Regions from separate parts of the Variovorax sp. TBS-050B genome, predicted to be linked through region 2. Evidence: riboswitches for the same ligand, from Rfam matches in the RefSeq annotation. Region 2 holds a riboswitch; the other holds the start of a gene.
The links. Region 2 has a riboswitch for glycine ahead of M2165_RS12915 (D-amino acid dehydrogenase). Riboswitches for the same ligand answer to the same signal wherever they lie in the genome.

Region 1: linked by a shared signal. The riboswitch ahead of gcvT (glycine cleavage system aminomethyltransferase GcvT) and the one ahead of M2165_RS12915 (D-amino acid dehydrogenase) in region 2 are both predicted to bind glycine.

What each region holds. Positions count from the first base shown of each region.
Region 1 is NZ_JARXYR010000002.1:3,473,429-3,488,034, reverse strand. It holds gene M2165_RS19210 (TRAP transporter large permease) at 1-1,161, shown strand, start outside; gene M2165_RS19205 (DUF4019 domain-containing protein) at 1,248-2,129, shown strand; gene M2165_RS19200 (hypothetical protein) at 2,240-2,785, shown strand; glycine riboswitch at 2,837-2,927, shown strand; glycine riboswitch at 2,940-3,052, shown strand; gene gcvT (glycine cleavage system aminomethyltransferase GcvT) at 3,101-4,270, shown strand; gene gcvH (glycine cleavage system protein GcvH) at 4,322-4,693, shown strand; gene gcvP (aminomethyl-transferring glycine dehydrogenase) at 4,852-7,749, shown strand; gene M2165_RS19180 (hypothetical protein) at 7,750-7,998, opposite strand; gene M2165_RS19175 (DUF3014 domain-containing protein) at 8,141-9,091, opposite strand; gene M2165_RS19170 (dienelactone hydrolase family protein) at 9,227-9,907, opposite strand; gene M2165_RS19165 (nitronate monooxygenase) at 9,918-10,961, opposite strand; gene M2165_RS19160 (Pr6Pr family membrane protein) at 11,017-11,631, opposite strand; gene M2165_RS19155 (hypothetical protein) at 11,836-12,222, opposite strand; gene M2165_RS19150 (DsbA family oxidoreductase) at 12,300-12,974, opposite strand; gene M2165_RS19145 (MFS transporter) at 13,021-14,430, opposite strand; partial or broken gene M2165_RS19140 (TIM barrel protein) at 14,473-14,606, opposite strand, start outside.
Region 2 is NZ_JARXYR010000002.1:2,116,197-2,130,802, reverse strand. It holds gene gmd (GDP-mannose 4,6-dehydratase) at 1-891, shown strand, start outside; gene M2165_RS12945 (hypothetical protein) at 924-2,021, opposite strand; gene M2165_RS12940 (class I SAM-dependent methyltransferase) at 2,018-5,149, opposite strand; gene rfbC (dTDP-4-dehydrorhamnose 3,5-epimerase) at 5,228-5,779, opposite strand; gene rfbA (glucose-1-phosphate thymidylyltransferase RfbA) at 5,776-6,672, opposite strand; gene rfbD (dTDP-4-dehydrorhamnose reductase) at 6,699-7,589, opposite strand; gene rfbB (dTDP-glucose 4,6-dehydratase) at 7,586-8,659, opposite strand; glycine riboswitch at 8,773-8,867, shown strand; glycine riboswitch at 8,905-9,010, shown strand; gene M2165_RS12915 (D-amino acid dehydrogenase) at 9,115-10,422, shown strand; gene M2165_RS12910 (FIST N-terminal domain-containing protein) at 10,427-11,707, opposite strand; gene M2165_RS12905 (PhaM family polyhydroxyalkanoate granule multifunctional regulatory protein) at 11,754-12,452, opposite strand; gene M2165_RS12900 (PLP-dependent aminotransferase family protein) at 12,544-13,959, opposite strand; gene M2165_RS12895 (LysE family translocator) at 14,063-14,606, shown strand, end outside.

The DNA of each region.
Region 1 (14,606 bases), 1.4 Mb from region 2:
ATCTCCGCCAAGGAGATCTTCAACTCGATCAACAAGTTTCCGCTCGCGGCGATCCCGTTCTTCATCCTCGCCGGCAACCTGATGGAAACCGGCGGCATCTCGCGCCGGCTGGTCGAGTTCGCCAAGAGCATCGTGGGCGGCGTCCAGGGCGGCCTGCCGATGACCTGCGTGCTCACCTGCATGATCTTCGCGGCAGTGTCGGGCTCCTCGGTAGCCACCACCTTCGCGATCGGCGCGATCCTGATTCCCGCGCTCATCAAGCATGGCTATCCCACCTCGTACGCCGCCGCGCTGCAGGCCACGAGCGCGGAACTGGGCGTGATCATCCCGCCCTCGATCCCGATGATCCTCTACGGCGTGAGCGCCGAGGTGTCGATCGGCGAGCTGTTCATCGCCGGCTTCGGCCCGGGCATCCTGATCAGCGGCGCGCTCATGCTCTTCGTCTGGCTCTTCTGCAAGTGGAAGGGCTGGGGCAAGAACGACGGCGACGGCCGCATGCCCTTCGGCCGCGCGCTGTGGCAGGCAGGCTGGGCGCTGCTGATGCCGGTGATCATCCTCGGCGGCATCTACGGCGGCATCTTCACGCCGACGGAGGCGTCGGCGGTGGCGGTGTTCTACGCGCTGATCGTGGGCGTCGTGATCTACCGCGAGATCAAGCCGTCCGACCTGTTCGCGATCCTGCGCAAGTCGGTGCTGTCGTCGGCGGTGATCATGTTCGTGATCGCCAACGCGGGGCTGTTCGCGTTCCTGATCACGCGTGCGGGCGTGCCCGATGCGATCGGCCACTGGCTGCAAGAGGTGCTGAAGTCGCCGGCGATGTTCCTGCTCGGCGTGAACGCGGCGCTCTTCATCATCGGCATGTTCATCGAGACCAGCGCGGCCATCATCGTGCTCGCGCCGATCCTCGCGCCGGTGGCGGTGCACTTCGGCATCGACCCGGTGCATTTCGGTCTCATCATGGTGGTGAACCTCGCGCTCGGCATGATCACGCCGCCCTTCGGCGTGAACCTGTTCGCGGCCTGCACGGTGGCGCGCATCTCGCTCGACCGGATCGTGAAGCACCTGGTGCCGTTCGTGCTCGTGATCCTGGGCTGTCTGCTGGTGATCACGTACGTGCCGTGGATCTCGCTTTCGCTGCGCGATCTGGTGTACGCGAGGTAGCCGTCAGGCGGGCCGGGCGCACCCGGCCGGTGGGCGAGAATCTCTCCCGGCGCCCCCGCGGCGCCAGCAACCAAGGGAGAGAAAAAATGCAACGCTTCTGGATGAAGCTCGCCGGCGCATGGCTGCTGGCGAGCGCGGCGCTCTGCGCCCGTGCCGCCGGCGAACCGCTCGCCGAATCGGCCGACGAACTGCTGCGCGAGGCGCGCAGCGCGCTACGGAAAGTCGACGAGGACCGCCTCGGCAATCTTTGGAACGATGCGTCGAGCGTGCTCAAGGCGCGCGTGCCGCAGGCGGTGTTCATCGACACCACGCGCCGGGCGCGCCAGACGGTCGGCACCGTCAGCCGCCGCACCTGGCTCGGCGTGAACCGACGTTCCATCGCCGCCGGCGGCGACCAGCAACTGCCCGCGGGCATCTACGCGAATGTGGAGTTCGCCTCCGTCCGCATCGATGGCAAGCCGGGCGCCGAAAGGCTCAGCTTCTCGCTCGACGAAACCGGCCGATGGCGCTTCACGGGCTATGTGGCCAATCCGCCGGAGCTCGCCGGCGCGGAGGTCGCTCCCGCGCCGGTGGCCGCCACGCCTGCGCCTGCGACTGCGGCATCCATCGATGCGGCTGCACAGAGCGGCGCCGTGATCGCCGAGGTCGAAGCCGCCGTGCGCGCCTGGGCGCAAGCCTGGTCGGCCCGGGATGTCGAGCGCTACTTCGCCGCCTACGTGCCCGACTTCGTTCCGAACCAGCGGGTCGACCATGCCGCCTGGGAAGCCGAACGCCGCCGGCGCATCGCGAACCGGTCGCGCATCGAGGTGAACATCGAGAACCTCGTCATTCGCATCCACGGCGCCACCGCCACCGCCCGCTTCACGCAGCACTACCGCGCCGACGCGTTGAGCCAGACCGGACCCAAGACACTGGAGCTGCAGCGCGTGGACAAGCGCTGGCTCATCCGCAAGGAAGTCGCGGGCTGAGCGAAAAATCCGGCAGGCGGCCTCTCGACGCCGTGTAAGGCGAAAAGGTTCATGAAGATGTCACCGCCCGCCGCGATGCTTCAGCCCTCGAATTCCAGGGCTGTTGCGCCATGTTTCCAATCAAGACCGACAAGGCACGCGACGAACTCCAGGGCGGTCAGCGCACGCTGAGCCAGCGCGAACGCGCGCTGCTGCTGATGGCCGACGGCCGCCGTTCGCTGACGGACTTCGTGCCCCTCTTCGCGAGCCGCGCCGATGCCGAGCAGGCGCTGCAGGCGCTCGCGCACCGCGGCTATCTGCAGGTGGCGGCGCCCGCCGCGCCGATCGCGGCGCCCGCCCCCGTGCCGGCCCCCGTGGAAGAGACCGAGCCCGCGCCGCCGCCCGCTGCGGCCGACAACTTCGACGGCAAGCGCTCCCTCGCCACCACCCGCATGTTCCTGTTCGACATCTGCGAGCGCATGTTCGTGCGGCGCGATCCGAAGTTCGCAACGCAGATGCGCGATGCGCTGCGCGAGGCGCGCGACCGCGGCGCGATGCTGAGCATCGCCGCGCTGATGCTCACCGAGATCGAGAAGACCGCCGGCGCCGAGCGCGCGGAATCGCTGCGCCAGCGCATCGACAAGCTGCTGCCGCCGGCGACGGAAGCCATGCACTGAACCGGCCCGCGCCGGCCGTGCCCCGCGACCGGGGCGCCGCGATCCACTACACTCGCCGGGTCAGGAGAGAGCTTCGCGTCGCGGAGCCGCCGAAGGCGCAGGGACTTCCCGAACGCTCAGGCAAAAGGACTGACACAGCGCCGGCGGATGCCGTCGCTTCCTTGCTGGAGAGAGGCCCCCGCACCCATGCGGACGCGGCGGCCCACCGAAGGAGCAAACCCCGATCGTGGGGCGAATCTCTCAGGTAAAGCGGACAGCAGGGGTGGCCCATGGTTTGCGCCATGGAATTCGACTGCCCCTTTGGAGTGCCTCCCGGTGACTTCTGCCGCTTCCGCCGAACAACTTCTCAAGACCCCGCTGCACGACCTGCATGTGGAACTGGGCGCCCGCATGGTGCCGTTCGCCGGCTATTCGATGCCGGTGCAGTACCCCGCGGGCCTGATGGCCGAGCACCGGCACACGCGCGAGGCCGCCGGCCTGTTCGACATCTCCCACATGGGCCAGCTGCGCCTGGTCGGGCCCGATGCCGCCGCGGCATTCGAGACGCTGATGCCGGTCGACGTGATCGACCTGCCGCCCGGCAAGCAGCGCTACGGCCTGCTGCTCGACGACACGGGCGGCATCCTCGACGACCTGATGTTCTTCAACGAGGGGCATGGGTCGATCTTCGTGATCGTCAACGGCGCGTGCAAGGTGGCCGACCTGGCCCACATCCAACGGAAGATCGGCGCGCGCTGCGAGGTGCAGTCGCTCGCCGACCATGCGCTGCTCGCGCTGCAGGGTCCGCAGGCCGCGGCGGTGCTCGCGCGGCTTTCGCCGGGCATCGAACGCTTCGTGTTCATGACGGGCGGCGCGGTGCAGATCGGCGGCATTGCGGCCTTCGCCACGCGCAGCGGCTACACCGGGGAAGACGGCTTCGAAATCTCGGTGGCCGGCAAGGATGCCGACGCCCTCGCCCGCCTGCTGCTCGCGCAGCCCGAGGTCAAGCCCATCGGCCTGGGCGCGCGCAATTCGCTGCGGCTCGAGGCCGGCCTGTGCCTCTACGGCAACGACATCGACACCACCACCACGCCGGTCGAAGCCTCGCTGAACTGGGCGATCCAGAAGGTCCGCCGCGCGGGCGGCGCGCGCGAAGGCGGCTTTCCCGGCGCGGCCCGGGTGCTGGGCCAGCTCGCGGCAGCCACCGCGGGCGCGGCGGGCCGCACCGACCATGAGACGCTCACGCGCAAGCGCGTCGGCCTCGTGGCGCTGGAACGCATTCCGGTGCGCGACGGCACGGTGCTGCAGTCCTTCGAGGGCCAGGACATCGGCCTGGTGACGAGCGGCCTGCTCGGCCCCACGGCCGACCGGCCGATCGCGATGGGCTACGTCGCCACCGCCTTCGCCGAGCCCGGCACGCGCGTGCAGGCCATCGTGCGCGGCAAGCCGGTGCCGATGGAAGTCTCGACCATGCCTTTCGTGCCCACCCGCTACTACCGCGGCTGAAGCCAGCCGGCCGACCCACCTTTTGTTTTTTCCACGAGGAGTTTCTTCACCATGAGCATCAAGTACACCAAGGACCATGAATGGGTCTCGGCCGAAGGCGACGCGGCCACCGTCGGCATCACCGTGCATGCGCAGGACGCGCTCGGCGACGTGGTGTTCGTCGACCTGCCCGAAGTCGGCAAGACCTTCGCGCAGGGCGAGGTCGCCGGTGTCGTCGAATCGGTCAAGGCCGCGGCCGACGTGTTCATGCCGGTCTCGGGCGAGATCACCGAAGTCAACGAGGCCCTGCGCGCCGACCCCTCGCTCGCCAACAGCGACCCGCTCGCAGCCGGCTGGTTCTTCAAGGTGAAGCTCAGCGACCCGTCGCAGCTCGATGCGCTGCTCGACGCGGCCTCGTACGACAAGTTCGCGGCCGAGTCTTGATGCGCTGCTGAATACGGACAGCCGGACGCAGAAGGAAGACAAAAACTTCGCAGAAGTCGCAGAAGGAATTCATTTTTCTGTCTGCTTTCGCGACTTCTGCGAAACCTCTGCGGCCTCTGCGTTCTGGCCCCGATCCCGCCTTTTTCCCGACACCCGCCATGCCCACTCCCTCCCTCCCCTCCCTGCAAGAACTCGAGAACGCCGAAGAATTCCTCGCCCGCCACATCGGCATCGATGCGGCCGACGAGGCGCGCATGCTGCCGGTGATCGGCTCCGAGACGCGCGCGGAACTCATCGACGGCATCGTGCCCGCGGCCATCCGCCGCGCCAGGCCGATGCGGCTGCCGGCCCCGGTCACCGAGGCGGACGCGCTGGCCGAGCTGAAGGCGATCGCGGCGAAGAACAAGGTGTTCAAGAGCTTCATCGGTCAGGGCTACTACGGCACCCACACGCCGGGCGTGATCCTGCGCAACGTGCTCGAGAACCCCGCCTGGTACACCGCCTACACGCCCTACCAGGCCGAGATCTCGCAGGGCCGCATGGAGGCGCTGCTGAACTTCCAGACCATGGTCTGCGACCTGACCGGCATGGCGATCGCCAACGCCTCGATGCTCGACGAGGCCACGGCCGCGGCCGAGGCCATGACGCTCGCCCGGCGCAGCGTTAGAGCCAAGAGCAACGTGTTCCTGGTCTCGGGCGACTGCCATCCGCAGACCATCGAGGTCATCAAGACCCGCGCCGCGCCGCTGGGCATCGAGGTCAAGGTCAGCACCGTCTCCGAGACGCTGCCGCACCTGATGGTGAGCGGCGAATTCTTCGGCGTGCTCGCGCAGTACCCGGCCACCACCGGCCACGTGCACGACCTGCGCCCGCTCGCGGGCCATGCGCACCAGTGCGACGCCGCCTTCTGCGTGGCTGCCGACCTGCTGGCGCTCACGCTGCTCGCGCCGCCCGGCGAATGGGACGCCGACATCGTCTGCGGCACCACGCAACGCTTCGGCATGCCGCTGTGCAACGGCGGTCCGCATGCGGCCTACCTGGCCTGCCGCGACGAATTCAAGCGCTCGCTGCCGGGCCGCCTGGTGGGCGTGAGCGTGGACGCGCACGGCCAGAGCGCCTACCGCCTCGCGCTGCAGACGCGCGAGCAGCACATCCGCCGCGAGAAGGCGACCTCGAACATCTGCACTGCGCAGGTGCTGCCGGCCGTGGTGGCGAGCATGTACGCCGTCTACCACGGGCCCGATGGCCTGACCCGCATCGCGCAGCGCGTGGCGGCGCTCACCGCCATCCTCGCGCAGGGCCTCACGCAGATGGGCCGCGAGCCGGTCAACGCCACCGCCTTCGACTCGCTGACCATCCGCACCGGCGAAGACACCGCGAGGATCGTCGAGCGCGCGCAGGCCGCCGGCATCAACCTGCGCCAGCGGCTGCAGCAGCACCTGGGCATCTCGCTCGACGAGACCACCACGCGCGCCGACATCGAGGCGCTGTGGGCGCTGTTCGTGCCCGCCGGCACGCCGATGCCGCGCTTCGACGACCTGGCCGGCACCGCGCCGCGGCTGCCCGAGGACCTGCGCCGCACCAGCGCCTTTCTCACGCACCCGGTGTTCAACACCCACAAGAGCGAGACGGCGATGCTGCGCTACATCCGCAGCCTCTCGGACAAGGATCTCGCGCTCGACCGCAGCATGATCCCGCTCGGCAGCTGCACCATGAAGCTCAACGCGACCAGCGAGATGATCCCGATCACCTGGCCCGAGTTCGCGAACATCCATCCCTTCGCACCGGCCGAGCAGCTCGTGGGCTATGCCCAGCTCGACGCCCAGCTGCGCGCCTGGCTCTGCGAAGCCACCGGCTATGCCGGCATCAGCCTGCAGCCCAACGCCGGCTCGCAGGGCGAGTACGCGGGCCTGCTTGCGATCCGCGCCTTCCACGAGGCCAACGGCCAGGGGCATCGCGACATCTGCCTGATCCCCTCGTCGGCGCACGGCACCAACCCCGCGAGCGCACAGATGGTGGGCCTGCAGGTGGTGGTCACGGCCTGCGACGCGCAGGGCAACGTCGACATGGACGACCTGAAGCGCGCCTGCGAGAAGCACAGCGAGCGGCTCGCGGCGGTGATGATCACCTACCCCAGCACGCACGGCGTGTTCGAGACCCGGGTGAAGGAGCTGTGCGAGCTCGTGCACGAACACGGCGGCCGCGTGTACGTGGACGGCGCCAACATGAACGCGCTGGTCGGCGTGGCCGCGCCGGGCGAGTTCGGCGGCGACGTGAGCCACCTGAACCTGCACAAGACCTTCTGCATCCCGCACGGCGGCGGCGGCCCGGGCGTGGGACCGGTCTGCGTGGTCGAGGACCTCGTGCCCTACCTGCCGGGCCATGCGACCGCGGGTTCCACGGGCCACGGCGTTGGCGCGGTTTCGGCCGCGCCGCTCGGCAATGCGGCCGTGCTGCCGATCAGCTGGATGTACTGCCGGATGATGGGCGCCAAGGGCCTGCAGGCCGCGACCGAGACCGCGATCCTGAGCGCCAACTACATCAGCGCGCGGCTCAAGGACCACTATCCGACGCTGTACGCGAGCCCCAACGGGCACGTGGCGCACGAGTGCATCCTCGACCTGCGCCCGCTCAAGGAGACCAGCGGCGTCACCGCCGAGGACGTCGCCAAGCGGCTGATCGACTACGGCTTCCATGCGCCCACGCTAAGCTTTCCGGTGCCGGGCACGCTGATGGTGGAGCCCACCGAGAGCGAGCCGCTGGCCGAGCTCGACCGCTTCGTCGACGCGATGATCGCGATCCGCGGCGAGATCCGGCGCGTCGAGGAAGGCGTCTGGCCGCGCGACGACAACCCGCTCAAGCATGCGCCGCACACCGCCGCCAGCCTGCTGGGCAGCGAATGGACGCATCCGTACTCGCGCGAGCTCGGCGCCTATCCGCTCGCCGCGCTCAAGCAGGCCAAGTACTGGCCGCCGGTGGGCCGGGTCGACAACGTCTACGGCGACCGCAACCTGTTCTGCAGCTGCGTGCCGGTCGGCGACTACCAGGAAGCCTGATCAGGATTCGCGGCGGTAGATCGCCCACTTCACGGTGAGCAGGTCCGCCGCGATCTTGGCGGCATTGACGCCGGCATAGTCCTGCGCGGGGTCGAACTCGAAGCCTTCCTGGTAACGCTTGACCTCCGCATAGTCCTGGTCGAAGGTCATCGGACCCATAAGTTCGCTCGGGTCGGTGCCGGCGGGCAGCGCCAGGAATTTCTCGGGATCGGTGGCACTCTGGTAGAGGTCGACGCTCATCAGGCTCATACGGTGGTCCTCGAAATCTTTGCAGCAAATCGTGAAGGCCAGGCGCGGTGCCGTCCGGCGGCCGCGCCCTCGTGGGTCGGCCGATCATCTGCGCCATCGGCGCCGCGCGCAATCGGTCCGCGCCTACAGGCGCCGCCCGGCGTCAGGACTGCGGCTGCGACGACGGCTGCTTCTGCTTCTTCGCGATGTCGCCCGTGGCGATCTGCGCGCGAAAGCCGCGCAGGCTGGCCTTGAGCCGGCGCTCGTTCTCGAGGCCGACGCGCACCATGATCTTCTGGCCCGACGAGAGCGCTTCGAGTTCGGGGTCGGCGTATTCGTAGCGCACCCAGGGCCGCTGCGAGGGCACGCTGCCCTTGACCTCGACCAGGCGCACCCGCACCGGCCCGGCGGGCTCGGGCGCCTGCAGCAGGTGGTCGATCACGGCCACGAGCCGGTCGTTGAAGTAGCGGCCCGGGTAGCCGAGCTCTTCATAGGCCTGCTGGAACAGCGGATAGAGCCGCGCATACGCCTTGGCCGCCTTGGCCGCGTCGACCGACTGCGCGAGCTGCACCAGCGGCGCGTAGCGCGCGGCATTGCGGGCATCGATGACTTCGGCACCGCCCTGCTGCCCGGTGATGAAGCGCTGCTTGGCCGGATGCACGGGCCAACGGCTCGCGGGCGCGTGCTCGCGCGGAAGGTTGTCCACCGTGGCGACGAAGCGGCGCACCACGCCGTCGGGCAGCAGGAATTCCGAGACGTTGCGGCTGCCGAACACCTCGGCCAGCGCCTTCGCCACGCGCGAATCGGAATCCGCCACCGCGGGCAGTCCGGCATCGGGCGGCGCCAGGCCTTCCAGCGGGTTGTGCGGTTCCAGCAATTCCGGCAGCGGCGAAAGCGGGGGCACCACCGGGCCGTCGTTCGGTGCGGCCGCCACCGCTGGCGCCGGTTCGGCCGGCACCGGCTGCTGTTGCTGGTACCAGCGCCATCCCAGGAAAGCCGCCGCGAGCGCCAGCAGCACGATCACGACCATCGTGCCCGTCGAACTCTCGCGGCGCGGTCTGAATGCGGGCGCTTCGGCGGTGTCGCGAATCTCGGGGATGTCTGGTTCGGGCATGTCGGCGGTTTCCTTTTGCAAAGCGCAGTGGGAGACGAACGCCGATGGTGCATCAATCGAGGCCGCACCCGGCGTCCGTGCTCGTAACGCCGTGTGACGTCTGCCAGCCGCCGAAGTTCAGCCAGCGGCTGCGACCTATTGCACGTTGTGACTCGCCGTGAGCGACTGCAACCAGACCAGCGTGCCCTGCAGCTCGGCGGGCCGGATCTCGTGCCCGCCCGGGAAGTCGGCGCCCGAGAGCGCCAGCGGCAGGCCGCGCGCCAGCGCACGCGTGGCCTCGGCCGCACTCGCCGGGATCACGCTGTCGGCGCTGCCGTGACTGACCCAGAGCGCCCTGCCCTCGAAGGCTTCGGGCGGCGCGACGTGCGGCACCACCTGCTGCAGCAGCCGGCCGTGCCAGACCATCGCCGCGCCCACCTTGCCCGGCTGGGTCAGCAGCAGCGAAAGCGCCATGATCCCGCCCTGACTGAAGCCGCCGACCACCACGCGTTCGGCCGGCACGCCGAGCTGCTGCGCGGCCGAGGCCACCATCTCGCCGACCAGGAAGCGGCTCTCGCGCTCCTGTTCCTCGTCGATGCGCCGCTCGCCGCCGGGCAGTTGCTGGAACTCGAACCAGGCATAGGCATCGGGCGACAGCACGTACGGCGCGCGCAGGCTCAGCACGTGGAACTGCGGCGGCATCAGCCGCGCGAGGCCGAACAGGTCCTGCTCGTTGCTGCCCACGCCGTGCATCAGCACCAGCAGCCACGGCTCGCGCACGTTCGCACCCGCGGGCTGCTCGAGAAACTTCAGGGGCAGATGAAGCTGCTGCGCCATGCGCGGCCTCTCAGGCAAAGCCGCGCGCCAGCGCGCGCGTGATCTCGGCGGCCGGCAGCTCGCGGCAGCCGGTGGTGTTCTGGCCCGACCAGAGCGGAGAGAAGTCCCCGCTGCCCTGCGCCTCGGCCTTGGCGCGCAGCGGCGCGATGCCCGAGGTGGCGAGCGGGAATTCGGGCGCCGCGGCACCGATGGGTCCGAGGTCGCGCATTACGCGGTTGACTATCCCGCGCGCGGGCCGTCCGGTGAAGAGGTTGGTCAGCGCCGTGTGGCGCGCCGCCTCGCTCTGGAGCGCCGCGCGGTGCACGGCACTCGTCGTGGCTTCGGGCGCGAGCATGTAGGCCGTGCCCACCTGCACGCCCGCCGCGCCCAGCTTCATCGCGGCGGCCACGCCGGCGGCATCGACGATGCCGCCGGCCGCGATCACCGGCACGCGCACCGCGCGCACCAGCTGCGGCAGGAGCGCGAAGGTGCCGAGCTGCTTCGTGAGGTCGTGCGAGAGGAAGTGCCCGCGGTGCCCGCCCGCCTCAAGGCCCTGCGCGATGACGGCATCGACGCCGTGCGCCTCGAGCCACAGCGCCTCGTCGACCGTGGTGGCGGAGCCCAGGATCTTCGAACCCCATCCGCGCACCTGCGCCAGCAGCGCCTCGGGCGGCAGCCCGAAATGGAAGCTCACCACCGGCGGCCGGAATTCGGCGAGCACCTCGGCCACCGCGGCGCTGAAGGGATTGCGCCCCGGCCCGGCCGGAATGGCGGCCGCATCGATGCCGAACTCGCGGTAGTACGGCGACAGCGCCTCGCGCCACGTCGCCTCGCGCGCCGCATCGGGTGCGGGCGAAACATGCGCGAAGAAGTTGAGGTTGTAGGGCTTGCCGGTGCCCGCGCGGATCGCGGCGACCTCGCTGCGGATCGCGTCGTTGCCGAGCATCGCGCAGGGCAGCGAGCCGAGCCCGCCCGCATTGCTGACGGCGATCGCCATGGCGCTGCCCTGCACGCCGGCCATCGGGGCCTGGATCAATGGAAGCTCGGTGCCGAGGAGTTGCTGCAGTGTGGTCATTCGGAGGTCCTGTTTGTCGGCGGCCATTCTGCGACGAGCGGCAAACCCGGTGCGTTCAGGGGGCCGGCGCCGCCGGCAGCCGCCGCTCGAGCCAGCGCAGGCCGAAGGCCATCGCGAGAAAGACCGCGGCGACCCCGGCCGAATTGAGCACGGCGCGCGCGAGACCGATCCTCGCCACGTCCATGAAGGGATAGGGATACCAGTCGACGAACGCGCCGCGCACGAAGGTGTAGACGATCCAGGCCAGGGGCAGCAGCACCGCGCGGCCGATGGTGCCGCGATCGGTGCGCGGGCGCGGGCCCACGAGCAGCCAGCCGAGCACCGCGCCGAGCGGCGTCACGGTGTGCAGCAGGAAATTGGCGAGTTCCCCCGACGGCGTGAGCTCGCGCAAGCCGGTGAGCAGCGCATGGAACACGACGCCCGTGACCGCGATGCACAGCAGCGCCGTGAGCCGCAGCACGCGGAACAGCGCGCCGTCGTGCGCAGGCCGGAAGACCAGCAGCGCGCAGACGCCGCCGATCAGCAGGTTCGAATCGATCGTGAAATAGCTGAACAGGCGCACCAGTCGCTCGAACTGCGTCGGCGCGAGGCCCGGCCCATGGAGGATCGCGCTCGCGAGCTCGAGCCCCACACCCCCAGCCGCCGCAAGCGCGACCACGGCGTGCAGCACGCGCGCCAGCGCCAGTGGGCCCCGGGCGGCCCTGGGGGGTGTCGATGTGGTGGGTTGAGGCATCGGGTTCAGGCGCCGCTTCGCGTGTCCAGCGCCTGCATCCATGCCGCTATGTCATGCTGGCTGCGGGGGACACGCCGGGCGTCGATCGCGGGCGGCTTCGGGACGGCAGGCGGCGCGGCAGTCCTCGCCACCTCGTCGTCCTCAGTCCCCGGCGAGGCGCTTGTACGCCGCCTGGAGCCAGCCGAGGTTCGAGAACTCCGTGGTCACAGTGTCGCGACGGAACGAACTGCTGTCGAAGCGCGAATAGCCGGTCATCGGGTTGTCGATGGCCGGGCGAACCGGCACGACATAGGTGCGAACCTTTCCGTCGAAGCTGTACCGCGCGTTGTTGCGCGGAAGCGGCTTCAGCACCGAGTCCTCCGCCAGGGTGCTGGCGAGATGCTGCCGGATGGTTTCTGCGCCGACGCCGTCGCCCGCGCTTGCCGCCTGGTGCGCGAGTTCGCCCGCACTGACCGAAGCCGCGGCCGACAGCAGCGCACCGACGCAGAGGGCGAACGCCGTGCGGCCGAACTGGGAACTCAAATCCATCGGGAACTCCTTTGCCGGGATGGCACTACGGAAGCCGAGGTTATAGCCGATCTGTGACGCGACCCGGCCACTCCGCCTCAGGCCGAAACGACCCCGCTCGGCTGCGCCCCCGCAATCTGCCGCAGCGCGCGCTCGAACACCTCGACCGGCTGGCCGCCCGAGATCAGGTGGTGGTCGTTGATGATGATCGCAGGCACCGAGTGGATGCCCGCGTCGGTGTACATGCGCTCGCGTTCGCGGGTCTCCTGCGCGAACTCGTCGCTGGCGAGGATCTCGCGCGCCCGCGCGGCGTCGAGCCCGACCTCGCCGGCCAGGCGCACCAGCACCGCGTGATCGGAAGGATTCTCGCGGTCGGTGAAGAAGGCCTTGAGCAGCCGCTTCTTGAGCGCCAGCTGCCTGCCCGCATCTTCGAGCCCGGCCCAGTGCAGCAGCCGGTGCGCATCGAAGGTGTTGTAGACGCGCGGACGGCCTTCGGGATGGAACTCGAAGCCCACCTCGGCGCCGCGCGCGCGGATCATCTCGCGCGACTGTTCCTGCTGCTCGCGCGTGGAACCGTACTTCTGGTTCAGGTGCTCGAAGGTGTCCTGGCCCTCGGGGGGCATCTGCGGATTGAGCTCGAAGGGCTGGAAATGCAGTTCGGCCGTGACGTCGGGCGCCACGCGCCGGAGCGCGGCTTCCAGCGAGCCGAGGCCCACGGCGCACCAGGGGCAGGCCACGTCGGAGACGAAGTCGATCTTGAGATGGGAGGTCATGCCGCCATTCTTCATCACGCCGCCGGCCTTGGTGCGCGCAGGGGATTCAGGCCGCGGCGCGTGCCATGCGCGCATCCGTCAGCGTCTGTTCGCGCAGGCGGTCGTACTCGGCCTTGTCGACCGGCACCGCGTCCGGCTTGCCCAGGTCGTTCATGTGCACGCGGTAGGTTTCGCGTGCGCTCATGGCCGCGAGCGCCGCGAGCACGGTGATCGCGAAGGTGATCGCGCCCACGGTCAGCCAGATGTTGTTCGCGCCGGGAGGCGCCACGGCCGCGAACAGCGCCGGCAGCAGGGCCGTGACGGTGGTGCCGAGGTTCTGCGAGACCGCCATGGCCGAGACCCGGCTGCGGGTGCGGAACAGTTCCGGATAGAAGCTCGGGAAGGTCGCGTTGTAGCCCTGGTAGACCACGCCCCACATCAGCAGTGACATGCAGATCGCGAGCGGCACGTTCTTGATGCTGATGGCATACAGGTAGACGAACGACAGCAGCCCCGAGGCCAGCGCGCCGACGATGATCGGCGGCTTGCGGCCGATGCGGTCCGAGAGGTTGCCCACGAACGGGATCACCAGCACCGCCACGATGTTGCCGAGCACCGGAATCCACAGGTACACGTCCTTCTGGAAGCCGATGCCGTAGGCGGCCTGCACCGCGTAGGCGCCGCCGAACACGGTGGCCACCACGGGGATCACGTTCATCAGCGCCATGCAGATCACGCGCAGCATGTCGCGCCAGCTGTCGGTGAAGGCCTGGATGATCGGCGCACGGGGCACCTCGCCCTTCTTGTCGACCTCGGCGAAGGCCGGCGTCTCGTCGACCTCGCGGCGGATGATGTAGCCCGCGACGATCACCAGGAAGCTCAGCAGGAACGGAATGCGCCAGCCCCACGAGTTGAAGGCCTCCTCGGGCATGTAGTGCGCGAGCGGCAGGAACACGGCCGCGGCCATGATCTGGCCGGCCTGCACGCCCTGCAGCGTGAAGCTCGCGAAGAAGCCGCGCCGGCCGAAGGGCGCGTGCTCGAGGATCATCGAGCTCGCGCCCGAGATCTCGCCCGCCACCGCGAAGCCCTGGATCAGCCGCATCAGCACCAGCAGCGCAGGCGCCAGCAGGCCGACCTGGTCGTAGGTCGGCAGCAGCCCGACGGCCACGGTCGAGAAGCCCATCAGGAACATGCACAGCACCAGCACCTGCTTGCGCCCGTGCGTGTCGCCCCAGTGGCCGAGCACGAAGGCGCCGATGGGCCGCGCGATGTAGCCCACGCCGTAGGTCGCGAGCGAGGCGATGATGGCCGTCTTCGGATCGCCCTTGGGAAAGAAGATCTGCGGAAAGATCAGCGCCGCCGCGGTGGCGTAGATGAAGAAGTCGTAGTACTCGAGCGCCGAGCCGATCCAGCCGCTCGCGGCGGCCTTCTTCGACTGGTGCCGGCCTTGGGGCTCGTGGGCCATGGGGTTTGCCATGCGTGTCTCCGGGTTGAGGAAAGAAAAACGGAAAGAAGGAAATCAGTCCTGCGCCTGCGAGGCCATGCGCGCGGGGGCATTGAGCGCGCCGTAGGCGTCGTAGCCCGCGGTGCGCTGCGCGAGTTCGAAGAAGAGCCCGCCGTCGAGGCTCTCGGTGTAGATGTGCAGGTAGTCGC
Region 2 (14,606 bases):
GATCTCCACTTGGTCGAACACGACCTGACCGACCTCGGCAGTTCGATCGCCTTGATCCGGGATGCGGCGCCCGTCGAGGTTTACAACCTGGCGGCCCAGAGCTTCGTGGGCGTCAGCTTCAACCAACCGCTCACGACTGCACAGATCACCGGCGTCGGCACCCTGCACTTGCTGGAAGCCATTCGCATCATCAATCCGAGAATCCGCTTCTATCAAGCTTCGACTTCGGAGATGTTCGGCAAGGTGCAGGCCGTTCCGCAAACAGAGGAAACACCCTTCTATCCGCGAAGTCCGTACGGGGTTGCGAAGCTCTACGCGCACTGGATGACGATCAACTACCGGGAAAGCTACGGAATTTTCGGCTGCAGCGGCATCCTCTTCAATCACGAGAGCCCGCTGCGCGGGCGTGAGTTCGTGACCCGCAAGATCACGGACGGTGTCGCGAAGATCAAGCTGGGAAAACAGCAGGTGCTCGAACTCGGCAATCTGGACGCAAAGCGAGACTGGGGCTTTGCGAAAGAGTATGTCGAAGGCATGTGGAGGATGCTGCAGGCGGGCGAGCCCGAGACTTATGTGCTCGCCACGAATCGCACGGAAACGGTACGCAACTTCGTGGAGTTGGCTTTCAAGAGTGCCGGCATCGAACTCGAGTTTCAGGGCAAGGGCGACTCGGAATCTGCCGTGGACATTGCCACGGGAAAAACCGTCATGCGCGTCAATCCCACGCTCTATCGCCCCGCGGAAGTGGAGCTTCTGATCGGAGATCCCGCCAAGGCCAGGGCCAAGCTCGGCTGGGAGCCCACCACCACGCTGGAGCAGCTCTGCCAGATGATGGTGGAAGCGGATCTGCGGCGGAACGCCTCCGGGATGCCGTATCCGAGTTCTTTCTGAACTCCGACGTCAAAGGCCCTCTTTAGGAATCCTTACGATCTTGTACCGTGCGCTCCCGCCGCGAGAATCACCTCGATGGCCTTGAGCCATCGAACGGCCTTGGTCTCCAGCGTTCGGTGGGCTCTTACGTAAGAGAACGCGTTCTCCGACAGCGTCCGTCGTAGGGCCGAGTCGTCTGCCAACAGTGCCAGAGCATCTCGCCACGCTTGGCGATCTGCGGGAACGAGCAGCCCGTTCTGCTTGTCGACAACCGTCTCGGAATAACTCTGGGTGGCGCTGTAGATTCCCGGAATTCTGTTCAGCGAATAGTCGAGAAATTTGACGTCGGATTTGCACCGGTTGAACTCGGAGTCGATCAAGGGCGCGATGGCGAAATCCCAATCGATCTCGCGCTGCATCCATTTCATGAAAGCCGGGTACTCGACTCGACCATCGGGAACCTTGACCACGGAAACCGGCAAGCCATCGAAGAGGCCTCTGATCAGCGCCTCGTCTCCGATGCCCACGATCTCCATGCGCATCGAGTCCCTGCGCTCACGAAGAATCCCCCTCAGCGGCTCCACAATCGCCAGCAGATCTTCCAGATGAGAATAGGTCCCCATGTACCCGATGACCAAGCCAGCGCGCTTCGCATCCGCCCGCTGCTCGGATTTGGCGTTCACGAGATCGAAATCGAAGAGCCGCTCGTCCAGGCAGTTTTCGACCACCTCGATGTTCGAGTTCAGCCTCGTCATCCGATGCTTCAGTGGAAGGGTCGAAACGATGAGCCCCGCCGCATTTCTGGCGAACCTCATGATGATCTGGCGCTGCTCCGGACTTGGATAGCCGGGAGCGCCAGGTCCGGAATTCAGATCAAGCAGGTTGTCGTCGATCTCGTAGATGTATGGAGTCCCGGAGGCCGAGAGGTATTCCAGCAGGCGTGCCTGCTCGGACAACGTGGCGTTGTGTCGCCATCCACGCTCCACGATGACCACATCCACGCTGAAATCAGGCATGTCCGTCCCATGGCTGAAGCTGACTTTGTCCTGGAGGCTGGGGTGCGAAAGCGGGCACAACAAGCGGATATGGCCCGCGCCATAGGGAATGCCGTCCAGCCCGTGCTCGAACAGTACATGAACACGCTTCTTCATTGGTGCGCCTCCGGTTTCCCCTCGTCGGGGAAAAGCTGCTGCATCAATGCCAATGCCGAGCGGTCCGGGAATAGCGCCGAGGTTTTCTCAACGCCCGCCGCCCCCAGGCGTCGCCTCAATTCCGAATCGTCGATCAAGCGCAGACAGGCCTCGAGGCATTTGTTCTCATCATGGGTATCAACGAGGAGCCCTGACTCTTCATCAACAACGATTTCCGAAAGTCCGCCGTTCACCGGTCCTACGATCGTCGCGCCACTTGCCATGGCTTCCAGGCAGGTGAGTCCCATCGCTTGGTATGCCGATAGATCAATGAAGACATCGCTCCGTTTCATCAACGCCTCTACCTCTGCCGAATTCAGTTCGCCATGGTGACGATAGTGTGAGAGCAATTTCAAGTTGTCCAGAATGGGCTCCGTCGCCACACAACCGAAGGTGCGCACCTCGATCGAATCGGGACGCGCCATCAGCAGGCGATGTAGAACGTTGACCGTCAGTTGGGGTGCACGTCGAGGGGTCGATGGCCGAACCATGGCGCAAAGGACGACCCGGTCGGAATTTCGCTGCGTTGAAGGCGGGGCGAATCTCGACCAGTCGAAACTCGGCCCAACCAGGGCCGGAGACTTACCGACCTTCTCCGCCACCATCTTCCGGGTCCACTGGGTCTTTGCCACCAGCGTCATCGGCGCTACCTCATAACTGGCGAGCGCCTGCTGATAGCCCTCGCTACCTTCCGAGTAGAAATCCGGCTCAAAGTCCTGAATGTAGTAACCCACTAAGGGCCGACGCTGCACCTTCTCCAATGCGGCCTTGATCCAGAACACGGACAAATAGAGGGTCGCGAGGACGGCGTCGTAGAGATGGAGGTGCTCCGACAACTGACTCCAGTCGGAGAGCCATAAGGTGGCGACGCGGCAATCAGGATATGAATCCTCAAATGCCCCCCGAGAAGTTTCCAGGTTTGCGACGACCACATCGACGCCGCATTCCTGCAAGACAGAGGCCTCGCTCAACACCACATTGGCACCACCACCGGCATGGCCAACCGGCAAGACGATCAGAACTCGCTTTCCCTCGAACTTCCGTCGAATTTGCTCGCGCATGCACAGCCGATCGGTCATTGCCTGAAGCCGTGTGCGCGCAGCCAGCAGTCCCAGGTTGTACTGCGTCAACTCGAGTTGCCGCAGGATGGGAGCGCTTCCGTGCTTGCGATGCAGCGTTTCGTCTGCCGCCTCGACGAGCTTCATTCTGCGTTCCGTCGAGTAACTCTTGGATTGCGCATGGAATACATACACATCGTCCGCGACGGCCAGTTGCCATCCGTTCGAGAACGCTCGAACACACATGTCGTTTTCTTCGCCATACCCCCGACCGAAACCCTCTTCGTCGAAAAGGCCGACGTCCGACAACTGCTCGCGGCGAATCAGCAGGCAAAAGCCGTTGAGGAAGCCGACGCGCGGATAGGACCGGCGTGATGCCATGGCCACCCACTGCGCCATTGCCGAGATCGACAGACCCGGCGGCAAGGGATTCGATGACCAGTCTCCGTCGTCATCGAAGATGTGAGGAACGGATTGCCAGGAAGCGGTATTGCTCAGCGGCCCCACCATTCCGATTCGCGGGTCCGACATGGCGCACGCCACCATCCGGTCGAGCCATTGCGCAGAGACAACCGTGTCACTGTTCAGCAGGACCACGAATTCGGCATCGGATGCTCTCATGCCTGCATTGGCGGCCAGCGTATATCCTTGGGCGACCTCATGGCGCACCAGAACGCCACCTTGGTCCCTGATGAACTCGGCGAGATAGTTCTTTGTATCCTCGTCACTGCCATCATCGACCACGATGATTCGATAGGGCGGCAAGGTGTTGGCGACCACCGAACTGAGACAGTTCTTGACGTCGGCCAAGGCGTTGTGGACGCAGACAATCACATCCACTGTGGCGTGGCGCCGCTCGAGGGTGTAGTGGATCTTCCGCTGCTCCAGTACCGATCCCATATCTCCCGCTTCGGGAGCTTGACCCATAGCGACGATGCGCCGCTTCAATCCCGGAAAACCCTCCTGCGCGACCACTCGGCATACGCTCGTCAACAAACTCCATGGCCCTCCGGCACTCTGGCTCGCCGGCAGAATCAGCCTTTTGACAGTGCGCAGATTGGCGAGCTGGCGCCCGCTCCATCGGATCGGACCGGTCACCCTCCAACTTGTCGACGTCCAAACTTCGTGCAAGGAAGCTTCCAACTCCGTTTCACGCTGCCTGGCATAAGCAAGTTGCGACTGAAGGGCCGCACGCTCCTCTTCCAGTCGGATCCGCTGCGACTGCCTCGACCTGCTTTGACTTTCCAGTTGTTTGAGGTATCGACCCATCTCCGAGATGCGCGCATCACCCGCTTTGACTTGCGCCTCCAGCGCTGCGGACATCTCGACGATCTCCCGCTCTAGCTCGAGCTTGCGACCAAGTGCGGCAAACAAGCGGGTGATGTAGGAGAAGCCGGCTTCAGTACCAAATGCTTGCAGCAGCGAGGCTGCTACTCCGCTTTGATCAGGACCAAAGAACAACACGCCCAGCCCATGCGAATGGGTGAACTGGATCGTCGGACAGTCGACGGACAACTCTCGCCACAAACGCCAGACTCCGAAATCCCGCTCACGGACGCCGATGTCATGAAAAAGCACGATGGCACGCGACGAAAGCTTTGGCCGCCAATGCTCGAAATCGTGTTTGACGGCCTCGTAGGAGTGGCAGCCATCGATGTGCAAGAAATCGATGCTGGCGTCCGAAAAGAGAGCGGCCGCATCGTCGAACGTCATCCGCAGCAAGCGAGAAAATTGCTGGAAGCGATGATTCGTTCTTTGAACGCCTTCGAAGACCTCCTCGCCATAGACTCCGGCATGCTCATCGCCTTTCCACAGGTCGACGGCATAGCATCTGCAGTCCAGTCCGGCGCGGTCTACTGCCTGACAGAACGAGAAGTACGAGTGCCCGTGATGGGTGCCCAACTCCACCAGCACACGTGGCCGGGTCGATTCGACAAGCCACGCACCGAAAGGTGCATGGCCGATCCAGGCGCTCGGTTGAGGAGGGAGTTCGATTTCCTTCAGCGCGGCGCCGAAATCAAGTTCAGACATAGGATTGGTTTTGTTTCGATCGCACGCGACCCGCAGCTTCGCTGGGAAGCCACTTCCAGTTTCTCAGCCGACGCTGAATCACGCGGCGAAGATCTCGGCCTCGCTCAGGGCCATCCCGGCCGCGTCCTTTGTCGAAAGCAACGGCGCCATCGCGATGTCGGGCCACGCAATCGCCAGGTCCGGATCGTTCCATGCGATGCAACGCTCGTGCGCTGGCGCATAGTAGTCGGTCGTCTTGTACAGGAATTCCGCGATTTCACTCACCACGAAAAAGCCGTGCGCAAATCCCTCGGGCACCCACAGCTGCCTGTGGTTTTCCTCACTGAGTTCCACTCCAACCCAGCGACCGAAAGTCGGTGAAGACCTGCGGATATCGACGGCGACGTCGAATACCGAGCCTCGGACCACGCGCACGAGCTTTCCCTGCGGCTGCTGAATCTGATAGTGCAGGCCACGCAGCACACCTTTGGCCGATCGCGAATGGTTGTCCTGAACGAACTCGACGTGCCGGCCGACGGCTTCGTCGAAGGCCTTGTTGTTGAAGCTTTCGTAGAAGAAGCCGCGCGCGTCACCGAATACCTTCGGTTCGATGATCAGCACATCGGGAATTGCAGTCGGCGTGGCTTTCATGAGCGCAGTTCCTCTGTGAGGAGGTGGTTCAGATATTTGCCGTAGCCGTTCTTCTGCAGCGGTGCAGCCAACTTCGCCAGCTGCTCCCGATCGATGAACCCATTGCGCCACGCAATCTCTTCCGGACACGCGATCTTAAGCCCCTGCCGGTGCTCCAGCGTCGCGATGAACTGCCCCGCCTCCAGCAGGCTCTCGTGCGTGCCCGTGTCCAGCCACGCATAGCCGCGCTGCATGATCTGCACGTTGAGCTGCCCGCGGTCGAGGTACGCCTGGTTCACCGCGGTGATCTCCAGTTCGCCGCGCGTGCTGGGCTTCACGGCCTTGGCGATGTCGACGACCTGGTTGTCGTAGAAGTAGAGGCCCGTGACGGCATAGCTGCTCTTCGGCTTGGCCGGCTTTTCCTCGATGCTGCTCGCCTTGCCCTGCGCATCGAAGGCCACGACGCCGTAGCGCTCGGGATCGTGCACGTGGTAGGCGAACACGGTCGCGCCTGCCGTTTGCTCATCGGCGCCCGAAAGCAGGTGCGCGAAATCGTGGCCGTAGAAAATGTTGTCGCCGAGCACGAGCGCGCTCGGGTCGTTGCCCACGAACTTGTCGCCGATGATGAAGGCCTGCGCCAGCCCGTCCGGACTCGGCTGCACCGCGTACTGCAGGTTGATGCCCCACTGGCTGCCATCACCCAGCAACTGCTGGAAGCGCGGCGTGTCCTGCGGCGTGCTGATGATCAGGATGTCGCGCATGCCGCCGAGCATCAGCGTGCTGAGCGGGTAATAGATCATCGGCTTGTCGTACACCGGCAGCAGCTGCTTGCTCATCGCGAGCGTGGCGGGATGCAGGCGGGTGCCGGAGCCGCCCGCCAGGATGATGCCCTTGCGTTTCGTCGTGGTGGTCATGGGGTCGTTTCTTCCCTTTTTTATGTTCAGAGCGTCTCGCGCAGCATCCGTGCCACGCCTTCCTGCCACGGCGGCAGGCGCAGCCCGAAGGCCGATTGCAGCTTGCTGGTGTCGAGGCGCGAGTTGTGCGGGCGCTTGGCGGGGGTGGGGAAGGCGCTCGTCGGCACCGGGTCGACCGCGTCAGGGCCGGCCTTGAGTTCGACGCCGGCGGCCTTCGCCTGCTCGATCACGAAGCGCGCGTAGCCGTGCCAGGTGGTCACGCCGCCGGCCACCAAGTGATAGAGCCCGGCCTTCGCAGGATCCTGCAGGGTCGCGCGGATCGCGTGTGCGGTGACATCGGCCAGCAGCTCCGCACCGGTGGGCGCGCCGAACTGGTCGTCGATGACGGTCAACCGATCACGCTCCTTCGCGAGGCGCAGCATGGTCTTCGCGAAGTTGCCGCCGCGCGCCGCATACACCCAGCTGGTGCGGAAGATCAGGTGCTTCTCGCAATGCGCGGCGACCAACTGCTCGCCTTCGAGCTTGGTACGGCCGTAGACGCTCAGCGGCCCCGTCGCATCGTCTTCCTTCCAGGGCGTGCTGCCGCTGCCGTCGAAGACGTAGTCCGTCGAGTAGTGCACCATCAGCGCGCCGATCTGCTGCGCGGCTTCGGCCACCGCTCCCGGCGAGGTGGCGTTGAGCTTGCGCGCGAACTCGGGTTCGCTCTCTGCCTTGTCGACGGCGGTGTGCGCGGCGGCATTGACGATGACGTCGGGGCGCACCTTGAGCACCGTCTCGGCCAGTTGCTCCGGCCGGCTGAAATCGGCGTGGAAGTCGGTGCTGTCGAAGTCGAGCGCAACCAGTTCGCCCAGTGGCGCGAGGCTGCGCTGCAGCTCCCAGCCGACCTGTCCGCCCTTGCCCAGCAGCAGCAGTTTCATGCGCCAGCCTTCGTGTCGTCGTACTGCTTGGCGACCCACTCGCGGTAGGCGCCGCTTTGCACGTTCTGCACCCACTCGCCGTGGGCCAGATACCACTCGACGGTCTTGCGGATGCCGGTGTCGAAGGTCTCGGCGGGCTTCCAGCCGAGTTCGCGCTCGAGCTTGCGCGCGTCGATCGCGTAGCGGCGGTCGTGGCCGGGGCGATCGGTCACGTAGGTGATCTGTTCCTTGTACGGCTTGCCGTCGGCGCGCGGACGCAGTTCGTCGAGCAGGGCGCAGACGGTGTTGACGATCTCGATGTTCGGCTTCTCGTTCCAGCCGCCGACGTTGTAGGTCTCGCCGAGGCGGCCGGCCTCGAGCACGCGGCGGATGGCGCTGCAGTGGTCCTTGACGTAGAGCCAGTCGCGCACCTGCATGCCGTCGCCGTACACGGGCAGCGGCTTGCCGGCGAGCGCATTGACGATCATCAGCGGGATCAGCTTCTCGGGAAAATGGAAGGGCCCGTAGTTGTTCGAGCAGTTGGTCGTGAGCACCGGCAGGCCGTAGGTGTGGTGCCAGGCGCGCACAAGGTGGTCGCTCGCGGCCTTGCTGGCCGAGTAGGGGCTGTTGGGCTCGTACTTGTTCTCTTCGGTGAAGGCGGGGTCGGTCTTCGAGAGCGAGCCGTAAACCTCGTCGGTCGAGACATGCAGGAACCGGAAGGCCTCCTTCTGATCGGCCGGCAGCGCGTTCCAGTATCCGCGCACCGATTCGAGCAACCGGAAGGTGCCGAGCACGTTGGTCTGCACGAAGTCCTCGGGGCCGTGGATGGAGCGGTCGACGTGCGACTCGGCGGCGAAGTTCACGACCGCACGCGGCTTGTGCTCGGCCAGCAGGCGATCGACGAGCGCGCTGTCGCCGATGTCGCCCTGCACGAAGACGTGGCGCGCGTCGCCCTTGAGCGAAGCGAGGGTCTCGAGATTGCCCGCGTAGGTCAGTTTGTCGAGGTTCACGACCGGTTCGTCGCTCTGCGCGAGCCAGTCGAGTACGAAGTTGGCGCCGATGAAGCCGGCGCCGCCGGTGACCAGAATCATGAGTTCCCTCGAAGTTTTCAGAAGCCGCCGTCAGGGCGAAGCAATGGTTAATTATCCCATTCGTCCGATAGGCCGAATCCGGGGTTGTCGCAATGTGTCTCTCCCACCTAGAATGACGGGACTGCAGGAGAGCGAGTAGTACTTTCAACTACTCCACCGAAGGCGCAAACTCCCATAAACGCTCAGGTCGGCCGACGAATTCTTGAAGTTCTTTCAAAGAGTTTCGAGCCCTGTACTGCAGTACTGACACGCCGTCTGGAGAGCCATCACCCCGCGTGATGCGCCGAAGGAGCAAGCCCGCTGCGGGTGCAGCGGGTGAATCTCTCAGGTACCGAGGACAGGGGGAGCGGCAACTTGGACGGCGATCGTCCGGTTGCTCTGCCATCGCCAAAACACAGCGATGGCATGCCGCCCCGCCGCCATTCAAGCGCACTCACTCGAAAGAAGTACCTGCAATGCGCGTGATCGTTCTCGGCGCCGGCCTGCTCGGCGTCACCTCGGCCTACTACCTCCAGCAACTCGGCCACGAAGTGACCGTGATCGACCGGCAGGCCACGCCGGCCGCCGAAACCAGCTTCGCCAACGGCGGGCAGATCTCCGTGAGCCATGCCGAACCCTGGGCCAACCCCGGCGCCCCGCTCAAGGTGCTGCAATGGCTGGGCAAGGAAGACGCCCCGCTGCTCTTCCGCCTGCGCGCCGACATGCGCCAGTGGCTCTGGGGCCTGCAGTTTCTGCGCGAATGCACACCGGCGCGCACGCGCCACAACATCGAACAGATCGTGCGCCTCGGCACCTACAGCCGCGAGGCGCTGCAGCAGCTGCGGCGCGACACCGGCATCGCCTACGACCAGCGCACGCAGGGCATCCTGCACTTCTACACCACGCAGAAGGAGTTCGACGCCGCGCTCGCACCGGCCGAGCAGATGCGCGCGCTCGGCTGCGAGCGGCAGGTGATCTCGGCCGACGAGGCCGTGAAGATCGAGCCTGCGCTCGCCCACATCCGCCCGAAGCTCGCGGGCGCCACCTACACGGCCGAGGACGAATCCGGCGACGCCAACCTGTTTGCGCGCGAACTCGCGCAACGCGCCGCGGCGGCGGGGGTCAGGTTCCTCATGAGCCACACGGTCACCGCCTTGCGAGAGGCCGGCGGCCGGCTCGATCACGTCGAGGCCACGGACGACGAGGGCCGCTTCCAGCGCATCCGCGGCGACGCCTTCGTGCTCGCGATGGGCTCGCTGAGCCCGCTGCTCGCGGCGCCGCTCGGCATCCGGCTGCCGATCTACCCGGCCAAGGGCTATTCCGTCACGCTGCCCGTCAAGGACGCTTCGAAGGCCCACCAGGTCTCGCTCACCGACGACGAATTCAAGCTCGTGTTCTCGCGCTACACCTCGGCATCGGGCGACCGGCTGCGCATCGCCGGCACGGCCGAGCTCAACGGCTACGACCGCGACCTGAACCGCGTGCGCTGCGAGGCGATCGTGCGGCGCGTCGAAGAACTGTTCCCCGGCGCCGGCGATACCGCGCAGGCCCAGTTCTGGACCGGCCTGCGTCCCGCCACGCCGAGCAACGTGCCGCTGATCGGCAAGACGAAGCTGCCCAACCTCTACCTGAACACCGGCCACGGCACGCTGGGCTGGACCCATGCCTGCGGCTCGGGCAAGTCGATCGCGCGGATCGTGAGCGGGCTGGCGCCCGAGGTGGATTTCGCATTCGCGGGCATGGCCGACAGCAGGCCCGGGGTCGCACAACCCGCGCTCGGCTGACGCGTCAGTCGGCGGCAGCGAACACCGTCAGCACACCGGTGTACCCATACAACCGGTGCCTCGCGATCTCCCCCGCCGCAAAGAACCCCACCAGCGGCACGTCCCCCAGCGCATGCCGCACGATCTGCAGCTCGGCGCCCGGCGCGCCGAAGTGCGGGCCGCCGCGGCCGGAGCAGCTCACGTAGACCGCGCCCGCGATGCGGCGGGCCGGATGCGGCGCCGCCTCGGCCTCGCCGGCCGCCACGGCGCGGGCGGTGGCGAGGGTCTGTTCCTCGGGTTCGAGCTCTTCGCGGATCTCCGCGCAGATGCGCATCAGGTCGGCGCGCGCGGCCTGCGCATTGCGGCGGCAGAAGCTCAGGCGCATGCCGGCTTCGGCCACGTCGGCGATCGCGATGCCGCGACGCGTCGGGTCGAGGCCGATGATGTGGCGCACCAGCACGTCGGCGCCCAGGTCGCCGGTGCGGCGGATGCCGTCGCTGCCGGCGTCGGCCAGGCCCACCAGCGTGTTGCGCACCGCATCGATGGCTTCCTGCGGCCGCTCGAGCGACACCTGGAGTTCCGCGAGCAGCACGTCGAGCGCCGGTTCGCCGTCGAGCTTGAGCAGCAGGTTGCCGTCGGCCTCGGTGATCTCGCGCTCGCGCCCGGCGCCTGCGCGCAGCGGCTGGCAGCCCTGCGTGACGCGCGACACCAGCCGCACGCCCTCGCCGAACACCACGCCCGAGAGGCCGCCCGAGAACACGCCGCCCGCGGCGCCGTGGCCGCGGATGTTGCCGTTGCCGCCGACCGCGAACTGCAGCGCGCCCGCACGGCCCGACGAGAGCCCGCCGAACAGGTAGCCGGTGTCGGTGCGGCCCGCCATTTCGCCGATGAGCTCGGCCAGGTCGGGCGTGGCCGGGTCGGCATGCACCAGCGCGGTATGGGCCTCGAAACCGCTCATCTCGGAGCTGCCGAGCGGCGCCACGCCGGAGAACACGCGGTACTGGTCGCTCGGCAGCGCGCAGAGCATCAGGCTCATGCCGGGCTCGTCGAAATACTCGGCATTGTTGGCCGCCACGCCGATGCCGACGGTGCCCGACCAATCCGTCACCTCGGGCAGTTCGGCGCTCAGGTGATCGAGGATGTCCTGTGCGTGCGCCGCGTAGTGGTCGGTGATGTAGAGCAGCCCGAGCGTCGGCGAGGCCGCGTAGTCGGGCAGGGCCATCTGCGCGCGCAGTTGCGCCAGCACGAGGCCGGCGGCCATGCGCCATTGCGGATGGGTGGCATGGCCGGAAGGAAACAGTTTCATGATGCGTGCCATCCCTGGACAGCGAACGATGTGTGTGAGTGAGGCGTCAGCGCCGGGCGGCGCTGCGCTTGCGCGCGGCGGACGGCGCCTTTTTTCCGGGGGCGGCCTTGTTGGCCGGTGCCGACTTCCGCGATGCCGCGGGCGCCAGCGAAGCAGCCTTGCCGGAGGCGTCGGCCGACGGCTGGACCATGGCGGGCATCTTGAGCTGCGCCGCGTCCTGCAACGCCGAACTCGCGATCTGCTGGAACTGTTCGGTCAGCGCGCCCCACCACTGCATCGGATCGACCACGCCCGCGGCAGCCGGCGCGGCGGACTCCGCATTCGTCCTGCTGCCGCGCGGCTGCTTCTTCGCCGGTTGCGGCGCGGGCGCTTCCTCGGCCGGCGCGGGGGCCTCGGGCGCCGGCGCCGGTGCCCCGGCCTGCTTCGCGGCGAAGGCGCTCGCGATGTCCTCCATGCGCACGTTCATGCCGCGCAGTGTCGAGAGCGTCATCTTCTGCACTTCGAGCGCCTGGATCGTGGCCTTCAGCGCATGGCCGTTCTGCTCGAGCCAGTACTGCACGGTCTTGAGCTCCTGGATGCGCTTGTCGACCTCTTCCACGCTGAGCGTCGGCGCGACCCAGCTCGCGAGGCTCGGCAGTCCGGGCACCGCGCCGGCGCCGGCCGTGCCGGTGCCCGCGAGGTTCTTGAGGAAATCGAATCCGGGAACGAACTGGCTGAAGTCGAAAGGCTGGCTGGCGTTGCTCATGCGGCGGTCTCCGGATCGGGTTGTCCTGTCGCGCCAGCTTACTCCAAGCCCGTGCCTCGCCGCCCGCGGCGAGCCCGCGTTCCCGCCAGTGTCAAAGCTCGGCGCGCACCTTGCTGAACACCTTCCAGAAGGTCGCGTCCTGCGAGGTCGCGAAGTTGATGCGCATCATCGTGCTCGGCGGCCGCCGCGCATGGAACAGCGAGCCCGGTGCGAGCAGGTAGCCCTGGTCGAGCATGCGCTGCGTGAGCGCGTCGGTGTCGACCCCCGTGTCGACCCAGCCGAACAGCCCCGCAGGCTCCGACGCGAAGCTGCAGCCATGCGCCATCGCGAGCTTCACCGCGCGGCCGCGCGCGCCGTCGAGACGGATGCGCACGCGCTCCGAGTGCCGGCGCAGCTGCCCCTGGTCGATGCACCACGACAGCGCCCGCTCGAACAGCGTGGGCGTGGTCAGCGTGGCGAGCAGCTTGGTTTCGAGCAGCCGCTCCTTCAGCGCCTCCGAGGCGGCGAGGAAGCCGATGCGCCAGTTGGGCGCCAGGATCTTCGCGAAGCCGCTCACGTAGATGGTGCGCTGCAGCCCGTCGAGGGCGCAGAGCCGGGTCGCATGCTCGGGCGCGAGGTGGCTGTAGGTGTCGTCCTCGACGATGTGGAAGTCGTACTCGTTCGCGAGCTTCAGCACCCGGTGCGCGCTGCCGGGCGTGAGGCTGTAGCCGGTCGGGTTGTGCAGCACGCTCACGCTCACGAACAGCTTGGGGTTGTGCAGCGCGCAGTACTGCGCCATCACCTCCAGATCGGGCCCGTCGGCGCGCCGCGGCACGGGCAGGATGCGCATGCCCAGCGCCTCGAGCCGCGCGAATTCGAGCGCCCAGCCCGGCTCCTCGACCATCACCGGATCGCCCGCGCGCAGCAGCGTGCGGCTCACGATGTCGAGCGCATGCGTGGCGCCGACGGTGGTCACGATCTGGTCCGGCGCGGCGGGCACGTTGATGCCGACCAGCTTGTTCGACAGGCTGCGCCGCAGCGCCGCGTCGCCCGATGGCTCGCCGTACTGCAGCGAGAGATCCTGCAGCGCGGCGGTGCCGGTCATGCGCCGCACGGCCGTGGGCATGAAGGTCGACGCCATCCAGTCCGGCGGGAACACGCCCATGCCGGGCTGCGGCTTGTCGCTCGGGCGGTGGAACATGCTGCGGATCAGCGAGCTCGCGTCGGCCGGCACGCGCGAGGCCATCATCTGCATGACCATGGGCGCCGCGTTGGGCGGGCGGCCTTCGGGCACGGGCGCCGCGTCGCGCACGTAGAAGCCGCGCTGCCGCCGCGCCTCGACCAGTCCCTGCGCGAGCAGCTGGTCGTAGGCCGCGACCACGGTGTAGGGGCTCACGCCCTGCTGGCGCGCGCACTCGCGCACCGAAGGCAGACGCGCGCCGGGCGGCAGCAGCCGGGTGCGGATGCGTTCCGCCAGCCGGTCGGCCAATTGCCCCGTGAGCGACTGGGTGGAGGTTCGTGTCAACATGCGCAGGGGGCTTCTGTGTCGAGGGCAAGACCAATACAGTTTTTGCGGATGTACGCTCAACTGTATTGGAACTGTAATGGTCCCAAAGTTTAGAGTGTATGCAATGAACTGGCAAGAATTCACCGCGCTGCTGGTGCTGGCCACCGCGATGAGCTTCTCGCCGGGCCCCAACACCACGCTCTCCACCGCCCTCGCGGCCAACGGCGGCCTGCCGCGTGCGATGCGCTTCATCGTCGCGGTGCCGGTCGGCTGGACGCTGCTGCTCGTGCTGTGCGCGGCCGGCATCGGCGCGCTGGTGGTCGCGGTGCCTCCGCTCCGCCTCGCCATCAAGGCGCTCGGCGTGGGCTATCTGCTGTGGCTCGCCTACAAGCTCAGCGGCAGCGCCACGCTCGGCAGGGCCGATGGCGAGCGGCTCTCGGTCGGCTTCGCCCAGGGCGTGATGCTGCAGTTCGTCAACATCAAGGCCTGGCTGCTCGCGCTCACGCTGGTGGCCGGCTGGATCGCCGGCCAGCCCGACGCGCTCGGTCGTTTCGCGATCGTCGCGCCGGTGATGCTGGTCTTCGCCTTCGCGAGCAACTTCGCCTATGCGCTGGCCGGCGCGCTGCTGCGCGCATGGCTCGCCAAGGGCCGGCGCCTCTTGTGGTTCA